3 regions of the Leuconostoc lactis genome follow, and region 3 is predicted to be linked to each of the others. Evidence: predicted binding sites of a transcription regulator. Region 3 holds the regulator's gene; each other region holds the start of a gene.

Region 1 (3,286 bases), 340 kb from region 3:
AATTATTACGATAAAGGGCGCCCGTCATTTTAGACGAGCGCCTTTGTACATAAAAGAAAAGTTATTGAGTATGCCTATCATTTAATGATACGATTAAAGTATGATAGGTGAGGAGGGTAATCAGAATGGTACAATCACTGAATACTAAAGTAGCGTTAACAGCTAAAGGGATTTCGTATTTAGGTATTGGTGCGCAATACGGTAAATTTCTAGTGGGTGATCGCGCATTTGAATTTTTTAATGATAATAACGTGGCTGACTATATTCAAATTCCTTGGGCGAACGTGACGGCGGTGTATGCGAATGTTTCGCGGCATCAAGTCAGTCGGCGTTTCCGAATTGATACAGATCGTGGCAGTTTTTCCTTTTCATCACCGGAGTCTGGGAAGGTGTTAAAGGCCATTCGTGATCAAATTGGTCATGAAAAGGTCTTAAAACAACCCACTTTAATCTCACGTTTGAAAGCACTATTTAAAAAGAAGGATAAAAAGAAAGGCGTTTAATGAAATTATTACGGCAGTACCAGATTTTACGTTATTTAACGATTGTTGTCGCTTTGGAATTCGTCGCCATTAGCATTAACTTTTTTTACGCACCAGCTAAAGTTGCGGCTGGTGGGGCGACAGGTTTTGCTATCTTGCTGAATGAATTAGTTGGGATTGATCGTGCGGTGACCGTCTTAGTGGTTAATATTTTGATGATCATCTTGGCGGCAATTTTTTTAGATCGTGGCACAACGATGCGCATTACTTTTGGCAGTCTGTTATTGCCGATATTATTGAAAATAACGCCTAGTCATCAAATTTTAACCGATAGAACGTTTGCTGTTTTGGTTGGTGGGGCAATTTTTGCGTTTGGTGTGGCGATGCTTTATCGAGTGGAGGCGTCCAGTGGTGGCACGGCTGTACCGCCAATGATTTTGAAGAAATATTTCCGCATTGCACCAGCGTTATCGTTATTGGTTATTGACCTATTTGTGTCGTTAGGCAACCTACTAACGGATGGCCTGGAAGCCTTTATTTTGGCGGTGTTTTCGCTGATTATTACGGCCGTTGTGATGAACTATATTGAGACAGGTCTTGATCGGCGTAAAATGGTGTATATCACGAGTAACGATCATATTGAAGCGGTTAAAGCCTATTTGAAAGAAAATGATACGAGTTACACACTGATGAATGTTCGCGGTGGGTACACGGATAGCAATCGGGATATGTTGATGGTGATTTTAGAAAATCAAGATTACAATCACTTGGTCCGCGGTGTGCATCAAGTCGATCCCACTGCTTTCATGATTGCTTACGACATTAGTGAAGCGCATGGCGGCACGTTTATATAGAAATACTTAGGTCTACTTTGGGCGACAAAATTAGTCTACAAAAGTAGGCTTTTTTTATTGACAAATATCCGGACAGTGCTATAATAATAGTTGTAATTAGCACTCGCATAAAAAGAGTGCTAAAACTTAAAATTGGAGGTATGTCTCATGTTGAAGCCATTGGGTGATCGCGTGATTATTGAAGTAACTGAAGCTGCGGAAGAAACTGTTGGTGGCATTCTCTTGGCAACAAATGCTAAGGAAAAGCCAGTCACAGGTAAGGTCGTTGCCGTAGGTTCAGGATATGTCCTAAACGATGGGACAGTCCGCGAATTAACTGTGAAGACAGGTGATGAAGTACTTTTTGATAAGTACGCAGGGCAAGAAGTATCATTTGAAGGAAATGACTACCTTGCACTACATGAAAAGGATATTGTTGCCATTGTGGCGTAATTTTTGTGCCAAGTTAAGTCGGTACAAACAACTATATATTTAAACTGTAGATTTAAAATGAATTACTAGAGAGGGAATGTATTCATGGCAAAAGAAATTAAGTTTTCAGAAGATGCTCGTGCTAAGATGAAGGTCGGTGTCGACAAGTTAGCTGACACTGTTAAGACAACAATTGGACCAAAGGGTCGTAACGTTGTATTGGAGCAATCATACGGCGCACCAACTATTACAAACGATGGTGTGACGATCGCTAAGGCAATTGAATTAGAAGATCATTTTGAAAACATGGGGGCTAAGTTAGTTGCTGAAGTGGCTTCAAAGACAAATGACATTGCCGGAGACGGAACGACAACAGCTACAGTCTTGACACAAGCTATTGTGAGTGAAGGTCTTAAGAACGTGACAGCTGGTGCGAACCCCGTAGGTATTCGTACTGGTATCGAACGTGCTACAGCTGCAGCCGTTGCGAAGTTGCACGACATGTCACACACTGTTAATACAAAGGCTGAAATCGCCCAAATCGCCTCAATCTCAGCTGCTAACGAAGAAGTTGGTGCTTTGATCGCTGAAGCGATGGAAAAGGTTGGTAACGACGGCGTTATCACAATTGAAGAATCAAAGGGTATCGAAACAACTTTGGATGTTGTTGAGGGGATGCAATTTGATCGTGGTTACATGTCACAATACATGGTCACAGATAGTGAAAAGATGGAAGCTAACTTAGACAACCCTTACATCTTGATCACAGACAAGAAGATTGCTAACATTCAAGAAATCTTGCCAGTATTGCAACAAGTGGTTGAACAAGGTCGTGCCATGTTGATTATTGCTGACGACATTACTGGGGAAGCTTTGCCAACACTTGTTTTGAACAAGATGCGTGGTACGTTTAATGTTGTTGCCGTTAAGGCACCAGGCTTTGGTGACCGTCGTAAGGCACAACTTGAAGATATCGCTATTTTGACTGGTGGTACAGTAATTGCTGAAGACCTTGGTTTGAACTTGAAGGACGTGACAATTGATCAACTTGGTCAAGCAAGCAAGGTCAACGTCACAAAGGACAACACAACAATCGTTGAAGGTGCCGGTGATAAGGCTGCCGTAGCTGCTCGCGTTGAAACAATCAAGCAACAAATTGCTGAAACAACTTCTGACTTTGATCGTGAAAAGTTGCAAGAACGTTTGGCAAAGTTGTCTGGTGGTGTTGCTGTGATTAACGTTGGTGCGGCAACTGAAACTGAATTGAAGGAACGTAAGTACCGCATCGAAGACGCCTTGAACGCAACACGCGCTGCCGTGCAAGAAGGCTTCGTTGCCGGTGGTGGTACAGCCCTTGTGAATGCTATTTCAGCTGTTGCTGAATTATCAGAAGAAGGTGACATTCAAACTGGTGTCAACACTGTGATGAAGGCATTGGAAGCACCTGTTCGTCAAATCGCTGAAAACGCTGGTCTTGAAGGTTCAGTCATTGTTAACAAGTTGAAGGAACAACCAGAAGGCTTTGGTTTCAATGCTGCA
Region 2 (3,286 bases), 190 kb from region 3:
CCAAGTGGTTGGTGACCGACTAATAGTCACGGCAGTAACCGTTTTGAAATCCGTTAAGGTCGCTTCCAACTTTAACTGTTTTTTCAGCTCGCGGTTTTCTTCCTCAACAGTTTGCAAGCGCACTTTATCTTGTGCAAATTCATCAATTTTAGCCTTTAAAGCGCGATTTTCTTCAAATGTATCCAATAGATTCCCAATACTATTAGCCGTCCGACCAATTGCTGTTGTCGGTACCGCAATCACGCGACTTACACCACCCGCTAAATCATTGCTAAAACGTTGAATAAATGGCGGTGTATTGGTACGCTTCGCCCACCAGTTTGATCCGGCAATTAAGCCAACAATGACAATAAAAGCAATAATAATTGTTACAACTGCGCGAGATGAAAAAATTTTACGCATTTTGTTGTCCCCTTGTTTAAAAAATAAAAGCGCAGCGCAAGCGCTACGCTAGTGTACAATATGCCAACAACTGATTATCCTTGTCGCATCACATCAATTGACTTTAACGCCTCACCAGTGCCAATGGCCACTGCATCGAGTGGTTCATTAGCAATTAAGACTGGCACTTTGGTTGCTTCTTGAATAATCTTATCAAAATCACGTAAGAAAGCACCACCACCCGTTAAGACCATCCCGTGGTCAATGACATCGGCGGCGATTTCTGGTTGTGTTGATTCTAACGTTTCACGAATGGCAACGACAATTTCTTGCACAGGTTCTTGAATGGCCAATGCCACATCTTCCGCTGTCACATCAATTGTCTTAGGCAAACCTGTCAACAAATCGCGACCACGGACTGAAGCATTTGGCAATGTGCGTGCTAATTCAAGCGACGCTGCCCCAATTTCAATCTTTAAACGTTCCGCAGTTGGTTCACCAATGGTCACGTTGTACTTATTACGTACAAAATTGGCAATGGCTTCATCTAACTTGTCGCCGGCGATACGAATTGAACGGCTTGAAACAATACCACCAAGTGAAATCGTGGCCACGTCCGTTGTGCCACCACCCATATCCACAACCATTGAACCAGTTGGATCCATGACGGGCAAACCAGCCCCGACAGCAGCGGCAAATGGTTCTTCAATGACATACGCATCACGCGCACCAGCCACACGTGCGGCATCAATCACCGCACGACGTTCAACAGCTGTCACACCTGCAGGCACCCCAATTGTGACGTATGGCTTACCAATACGACCACCCAATGCCTTTTGCAAATAATAACGAATCATGGCAACCGTTGTATCGTAATCAGCAATCACACCATCACGCATTGGTCGAATAGCAGCAATACTTGCCGGTGTCCGGCCAAGCATATCCTTGGCTTCTGATCCGACTGCAACGACTTCATTCGTTTGTGTGTTACGTGCGACCACAGACGGCTCACGCAAAACAATGCCGCGTCCTTCAATATATACATATGTATTGGCTGTACCAAGATCGATACCAACGTTTCGTTGTCCAAATGAAAATGCCACTATGCTGCCCCTCTTTTGTACCTGTTATTGTGAAAAATACGCATGACTTAAATTATGCTTAACTTATAGTATTGTAGCATAAAAAACAATGATGTTGCCGATTAATTTGCGCGGACATATTTAATATGCCCACCTTTACCCGCAATGCCGCGAATGCGATTTTGGGATGGGAAGTCACGCCAAACTTGTTGAAATGCCGGAAAAGTTTCTGGCGTAATGTCAATTTCATCAATTTTACCGTCACGTAAATCATTTAATAATGTTTCATAATCCATAATTTCACCTCTAGTCCATTATACAACAAATTCATTTTAGCACTCGTTAAATAAGAGTGCTAAATTTAATTGTCATTTAATCTTAACCTGGTATACTATAGGTAAGCTATAGAAAGGAAAGTATCGTGCATTTTAGCGGTACACTTAATAATTATGGCATCACAAGACCCATTCGGATTTGGAAATATTAATTTTGATGATATGATGCGCGCCATGAATGAGCAAATGCAGGCCGCACAAAATGGTCAACAAGCCAACTTTGGCACTCAACAAAAAAATAAAAAAGATAAACAAAATAATCGCTCAACACTACTCGACGAATTTGGAATTAATTTAACACAACAAGCCCGTGACGGTAAGTTAGATCCGGTTATCGGTCGTGATAGCGAAATTTCCCGCACCATCGAGATATTAAATCGTCGTACCAAGAATAATCCTGTGCTTATCGGGGAACCAGGTGTTGGTAAAACAGCTGTTGTTGAAGGACTCGCACAAGCAATTGTTCACAATAAAGTCCCTGAAAAATTGCAATCAAAAGAGATTATCCGACTTGACATGTCTGCGCTTGTGCAAGGTACGGCAATGCGTGGTCAGTTTGAAGCCCGTATGCGGCAACTGATGCAAGAAGTCGCCGACAATGACGATATCATTTTGTTTATTGACGAAGTGCATGAAATCATGGGTGCCGGTAATGCCGAAGGTGGCATGGATGCTGGTAACATCCTAAAACCTGCTTTGGCGCGTGGTGAATTCCAATTGATTGGCGCCACGACTTTAAACGAATACCGTAAAATTGAAAAAGATGGCGCGATTGCTCGTCGGTTCCAACCTGTACAGGTAAACGAACCTTCAATGGCTGCCACAATTAAGATTTTAGAAGGGATTCAGCAACGTTACGAAGATTACCACCATGTTGTTTACACAGATGAAGCGATTGCTGCCGCGGTATCATTATCCGACCGTTACTTGCCAGAACGCTTCTTGCCAGACAAAGCGATTGATTTAATTGATGAAGCCGGTTCACGGAAGAACTTGTCTATGAAAATTGCTGATCCTAAAGCGATTCAGGCCAAAATCGACTCAGCCGACAAGCTCAAACAAGCAGCGATCGATCAAGAAAACTTTGAGAAAGCCAGCTATTGGCGTGATCAAGTCAACCAACTCGAATCGCAAAAAGCACAAGTTGAAGCCCATCCAGAAATGTTTAAGCCACAACCTGTCACTGAACAAGATATCCTAACAATCATCGAAGATAAAACGGACATTCCAGTTGGTGACTTGAAAGATAACGAAGCAAACCAACTTCGCGAGTTAGATGCGCACTTGTCAGCCCATGTGATTGGTCAAGATGCGGCCGTACAAACTGTGGCGAAAGCCATTCGTCGTAATCGTATTGGTTTGACCAAGTCCGGTCGCCCAATTGGCTCATTCCTCTTTGTCGGTCCAACCGGCGTTGGTAAAACTGAATTAGCCAAGCAATTGGCCAAAGAAATGTTTGGCAGCAAAGACGCTTTGATTCGCTTTGAT
Region 3 (3,286 bases):
GAAGCAACTGTGTCAAAAGGCACGTATATTCGAACACTGGCCGTTGACACTGGCAAACAATTAGAAGTCCCAGCAACCATGACCAGCTTAACGCGAACGATGGGAAGCGGAATGCCTTTGTCGGCGGCAACGCCATTAGAAACAATCACATCGTTACCACGAGAAGATGTCTTAAAGCTAGTCGTCCCCATTCAAACGGTGTTGACATGGCCGGTGAAAGCTTTGACGGATGACGAGTGGTTTGCGGTCAAAAATGGGCAAAAAATCACCACCTGGCCAGCGGCCGACACTTATTTGCAGTTAACTTATCAAGGGGAATTAAAGGCAGTCTATGCATATCAAGCTGCCGAACACCACTGGCAATCACGCTATGTGTTTACAAACGAATAAATATGATAGAAACTGTTCAGTTACATTATCCAATGCAAAACTTTCAATCATCGCAACCCCAAGTGGTGACGATGGGCTTTTTTGATGGGGTCCATTTGGGACATCAAGCAGTGATACAAGCAGCCAAAGCCGAAGCTGATCGATTAGGGGTGCCACTAGCAGTCCTGACCTATGACCCGCATCCGGTTGTGGTGTTTAAGACACTGACGCATCCCTTGCATTATTTAACGCCGCTTGACCAAAAGGTGGCGTTATTTGAAGCACTGGGTGTTGATCGCGTGTATGTGATGCGCTTTACCTCGCAATTGGCACAACTTGCGCCCCAACAGTTCGTTGATGAAGTCCTATTGCCTTTACAGCCAACGACTGTGGTTGCAGGGTTTGATCATCTCTATGGTGGTGATCGACAGACGGCCAATATGCAGGTATTAGATCAATACGCTGCTAATCGCTTTGACGTGATTACGGTACCGCCTTTTGAAGAGGCAAACCAAAAAGTGGGCTCTTCGGCGATTCGACGCGCATTAGACGCTGGTGATATGCAAACGGTTAATCATCAGTTAGGTCGTGTTTATCAAACGACTGGCACGGTAGTCCATGGTGAAGCGCGAGGACGTGAATTAGGTTTCCCTACAGCCAATATTCAAACGCCGGAATTAGAATGGCTGCCTGGTATTGGCGTTTATGTGGTTGGGATTGAAATTGCTGGCCAGTGGTATCAAGGAATGGCAAGTATCGGCCGAAACGTCACATTTGGTGATGCCCGACCAATCACTGTTGAAATCAATATTTTAGATTTCAAGCAACAAATCTATGGTGAAGCGGTGACGGTTGCTTGGTACCATTACTTACGCGGCGAAGTCAAATTCACGTCGGTACCTGACTTAATCACGCAGTTACAACACGATGAACAAGCGACACGACAGTATTTTAAAGCACTTAACAAAGGTTAAGTGCTTTTTATTTGGCACTCGAATAAAAAGAGTGCTAAAATGCTTGCATTTTTTTCGAAAAGGGTGTATTATAATAGATGTTAGCAGTTGGTATCTATGAGTGCTAAAACGGAGGTGATGGCATGCTAACGGAAAGACAAAAATTAATTTTAAGCGCCATCATTTACGAGTACACACACACTGCGCGAGCAGTCGGGTCGAAAAGTTTGCAGGAACAGCTTGATATTAAAGTAAGTTCCGCAACAATTCGTAATGAAATGGCTGCATTAGAGTCAGCTGATCTGATTAAAAAACTGCATACTTCAGCGGGACGGATACCGTCAAGTGCTGGCTATCGTTATTATCTCGATCATCTCATGGCGACACGCCCCGCAACACAGCAAGATGTGGCGATGGTGATGCATTCATTTCGTGGGATTTTTCATGAAATTGATGACTTGCTTGATGAAGCTGCGCGGACACTATCAGAATTAACCGGCGCAACCGCTTTGATTTTGAAGCCAAAAGGGTTAAACATCAAAGTGTCGGGGTTCCGTTTGGTGCCGTTGGAGAATCATCAATTAATTGCCGTGCTGGTAACCAGTGACGGTAAGGTGACAAGTCAGACATTCAAATTACCACGCGAGTTAGCGATATCATCGTTAGATAGTATGGTCAAGTATATCAATGATCAGATGATTGGCCATCCGATTCTGGAAGTGTTGCAACTCATGCAATCAGATGAGTTGCCAACGCAAATGAATCGGGTGATTAAGACATCAGCTGCCTTCTTGCAATTGTTTGGCGACGTCTTAGCGCGATCGATTGGCGATAATGTGCATATTGGTGGTCGACTGAACGTGTTGGATTTTGGTGAAAATGTTGATGAAACACAGAAAGTAAAGCATTTGCTAGAATTTCTGTCATCAGCACCTGATATCCGACGTGTGGCGACGGCTGTCCCACATCAGGTGACAGTTAAGATTGGGCAAGAAATCGATGAACCCTTATTACAATCCTTTAGTTTGATTACGAGTGCCTTTCAGGTACCAAATCAGGGAGATGGGGTGATTGCATTGCTTGGACCAATTCGGATGCCTTATGCGCGCAACGTTTTGTTGATGGATGCCTTTGGTGAAGCGCTAAGCCAAAAGATGCTCGAATATACATAAATTAGGAGGTCACTTACGTGGCAGATGAAGCGAAAGAAGCAATGAAGAACGACGAAGAAATCGTTGTAGAAGACGTCGCAGTTGATGATGAAGCTGTAACGGAACAAATCGAAGCAGAAACTGATGTTTTGCAAGAAGATGAGGCACCAGTAGAAAACTCAGAAGCGAGTCAGATTGCAGACCTTGAAGCTAAGGTTGCAGAATTAGAAGACAAGCTGTTGCGTTCACAAGCGGAAATTCAAAATATTCAACAACGTCATGCCCGCGAAGTACAAAATGTGCGCAAATATGATGGTCAGAAATTGGCCGGCGCAGTTTTGCCAGCGGTTGACAATCTTGAACGCGCATTGCAAGTAAAAGCAGATGATGCAGTAACAAAGCAAATTAAAACAGGTGTTGAAATGACACTGAAGACATTGGTGCAAGCCTTAGCTGATAATGGTATTTCAGCAACAGGTGAAGTCGGAGAAGCATTTGACCCAACGAAGCACCAAGCCATTCAAAGTGTTGAGTCAGAGGATGTTGCGTCTGATGAAATTGCCGCTGTTTTGCAAAAAGGCTATATGATTCAAGATCGCGTCCTTCGACCAGCAATGGTTGCCGTGGCGAAATAACGACGATTGTCATGGTGATTCAGCGTGTGCACCACACCTTAAAAAGTTAAAAAATAAAAAGATTAAAAAAGTAAAGGAAGAATTAATTCATGTCAAAGATTATCGGTATTGATTTAGGAACAACAAACTCAGCAGTTGCCGTCCTTGAAGGTGGCGAACCAAAGATCATCACAAACCC

What was found. Region 3 encodes HrcA, which represses chaperone genes, less so after heat shock. Its sites were predicted from a motif close to TTAGCACTCNNNNNNNNNGAGTGCTAA; they were not measured.
Region 1: the regulator HrcA is predicted to act here: its motif matches at 1,433-1,459, upstream of groES (co-chaperone GroES).
Region 2: the regulator HrcA is predicted to act here: its motif matches at 1,796-1,822, upstream of FGL80_RS00765 (ATP-dependent Clp protease ATP-binding subunit).

The regions. Positions count from the first base shown of each region.
Region 1 is NZ_CP042420.1:307,134-310,419, reverse strand. Features, by position in the region: gene FGL80_RS01480 (DUF956 family protein) at 126-503, shown strand; gene FGL80_RS01475 (YitT family protein) at 503-1,336, shown strand; gene groES (co-chaperone GroES) at 1,484-1,768, shown strand; gene groL (chaperonin GroEL) at 1,853-3,286, shown strand, end outside.
Region 2 is NZ_CP042420.1:152,999-156,284, forward strand. Features, by position in the region: gene mreC (rod shape-determining protein MreC) at 1-402, opposite strand, end outside; gene FGL80_RS00760 (rod shape-determining protein) at 477-1,484, opposite strand; gene FGL80_RS09025 (hypothetical protein) at 1,586-1,759, opposite strand; gene FGL80_RS00765 (ATP-dependent Clp protease ATP-binding subunit) at 1,913-3,286, shown strand, end outside.
Region 3 is NZ_CP042420.1:1,602,540-1,605,825, reverse strand. Features, by position in the region: gene truB (tRNA pseudouridine(55) synthase TruB) at 1-390, shown strand, start outside; gene ribF (riboflavin biosynthesis protein RibF) at 393-1,343, shown strand; gene hrcA (heat-inducible transcriptional repressor HrcA) at 1,466-2,494, shown strand; gene grpE (nucleotide exchange factor GrpE) at 2,536-3,108, shown strand; gene dnaK (molecular chaperone DnaK) at 3,198-3,286, shown strand, end outside.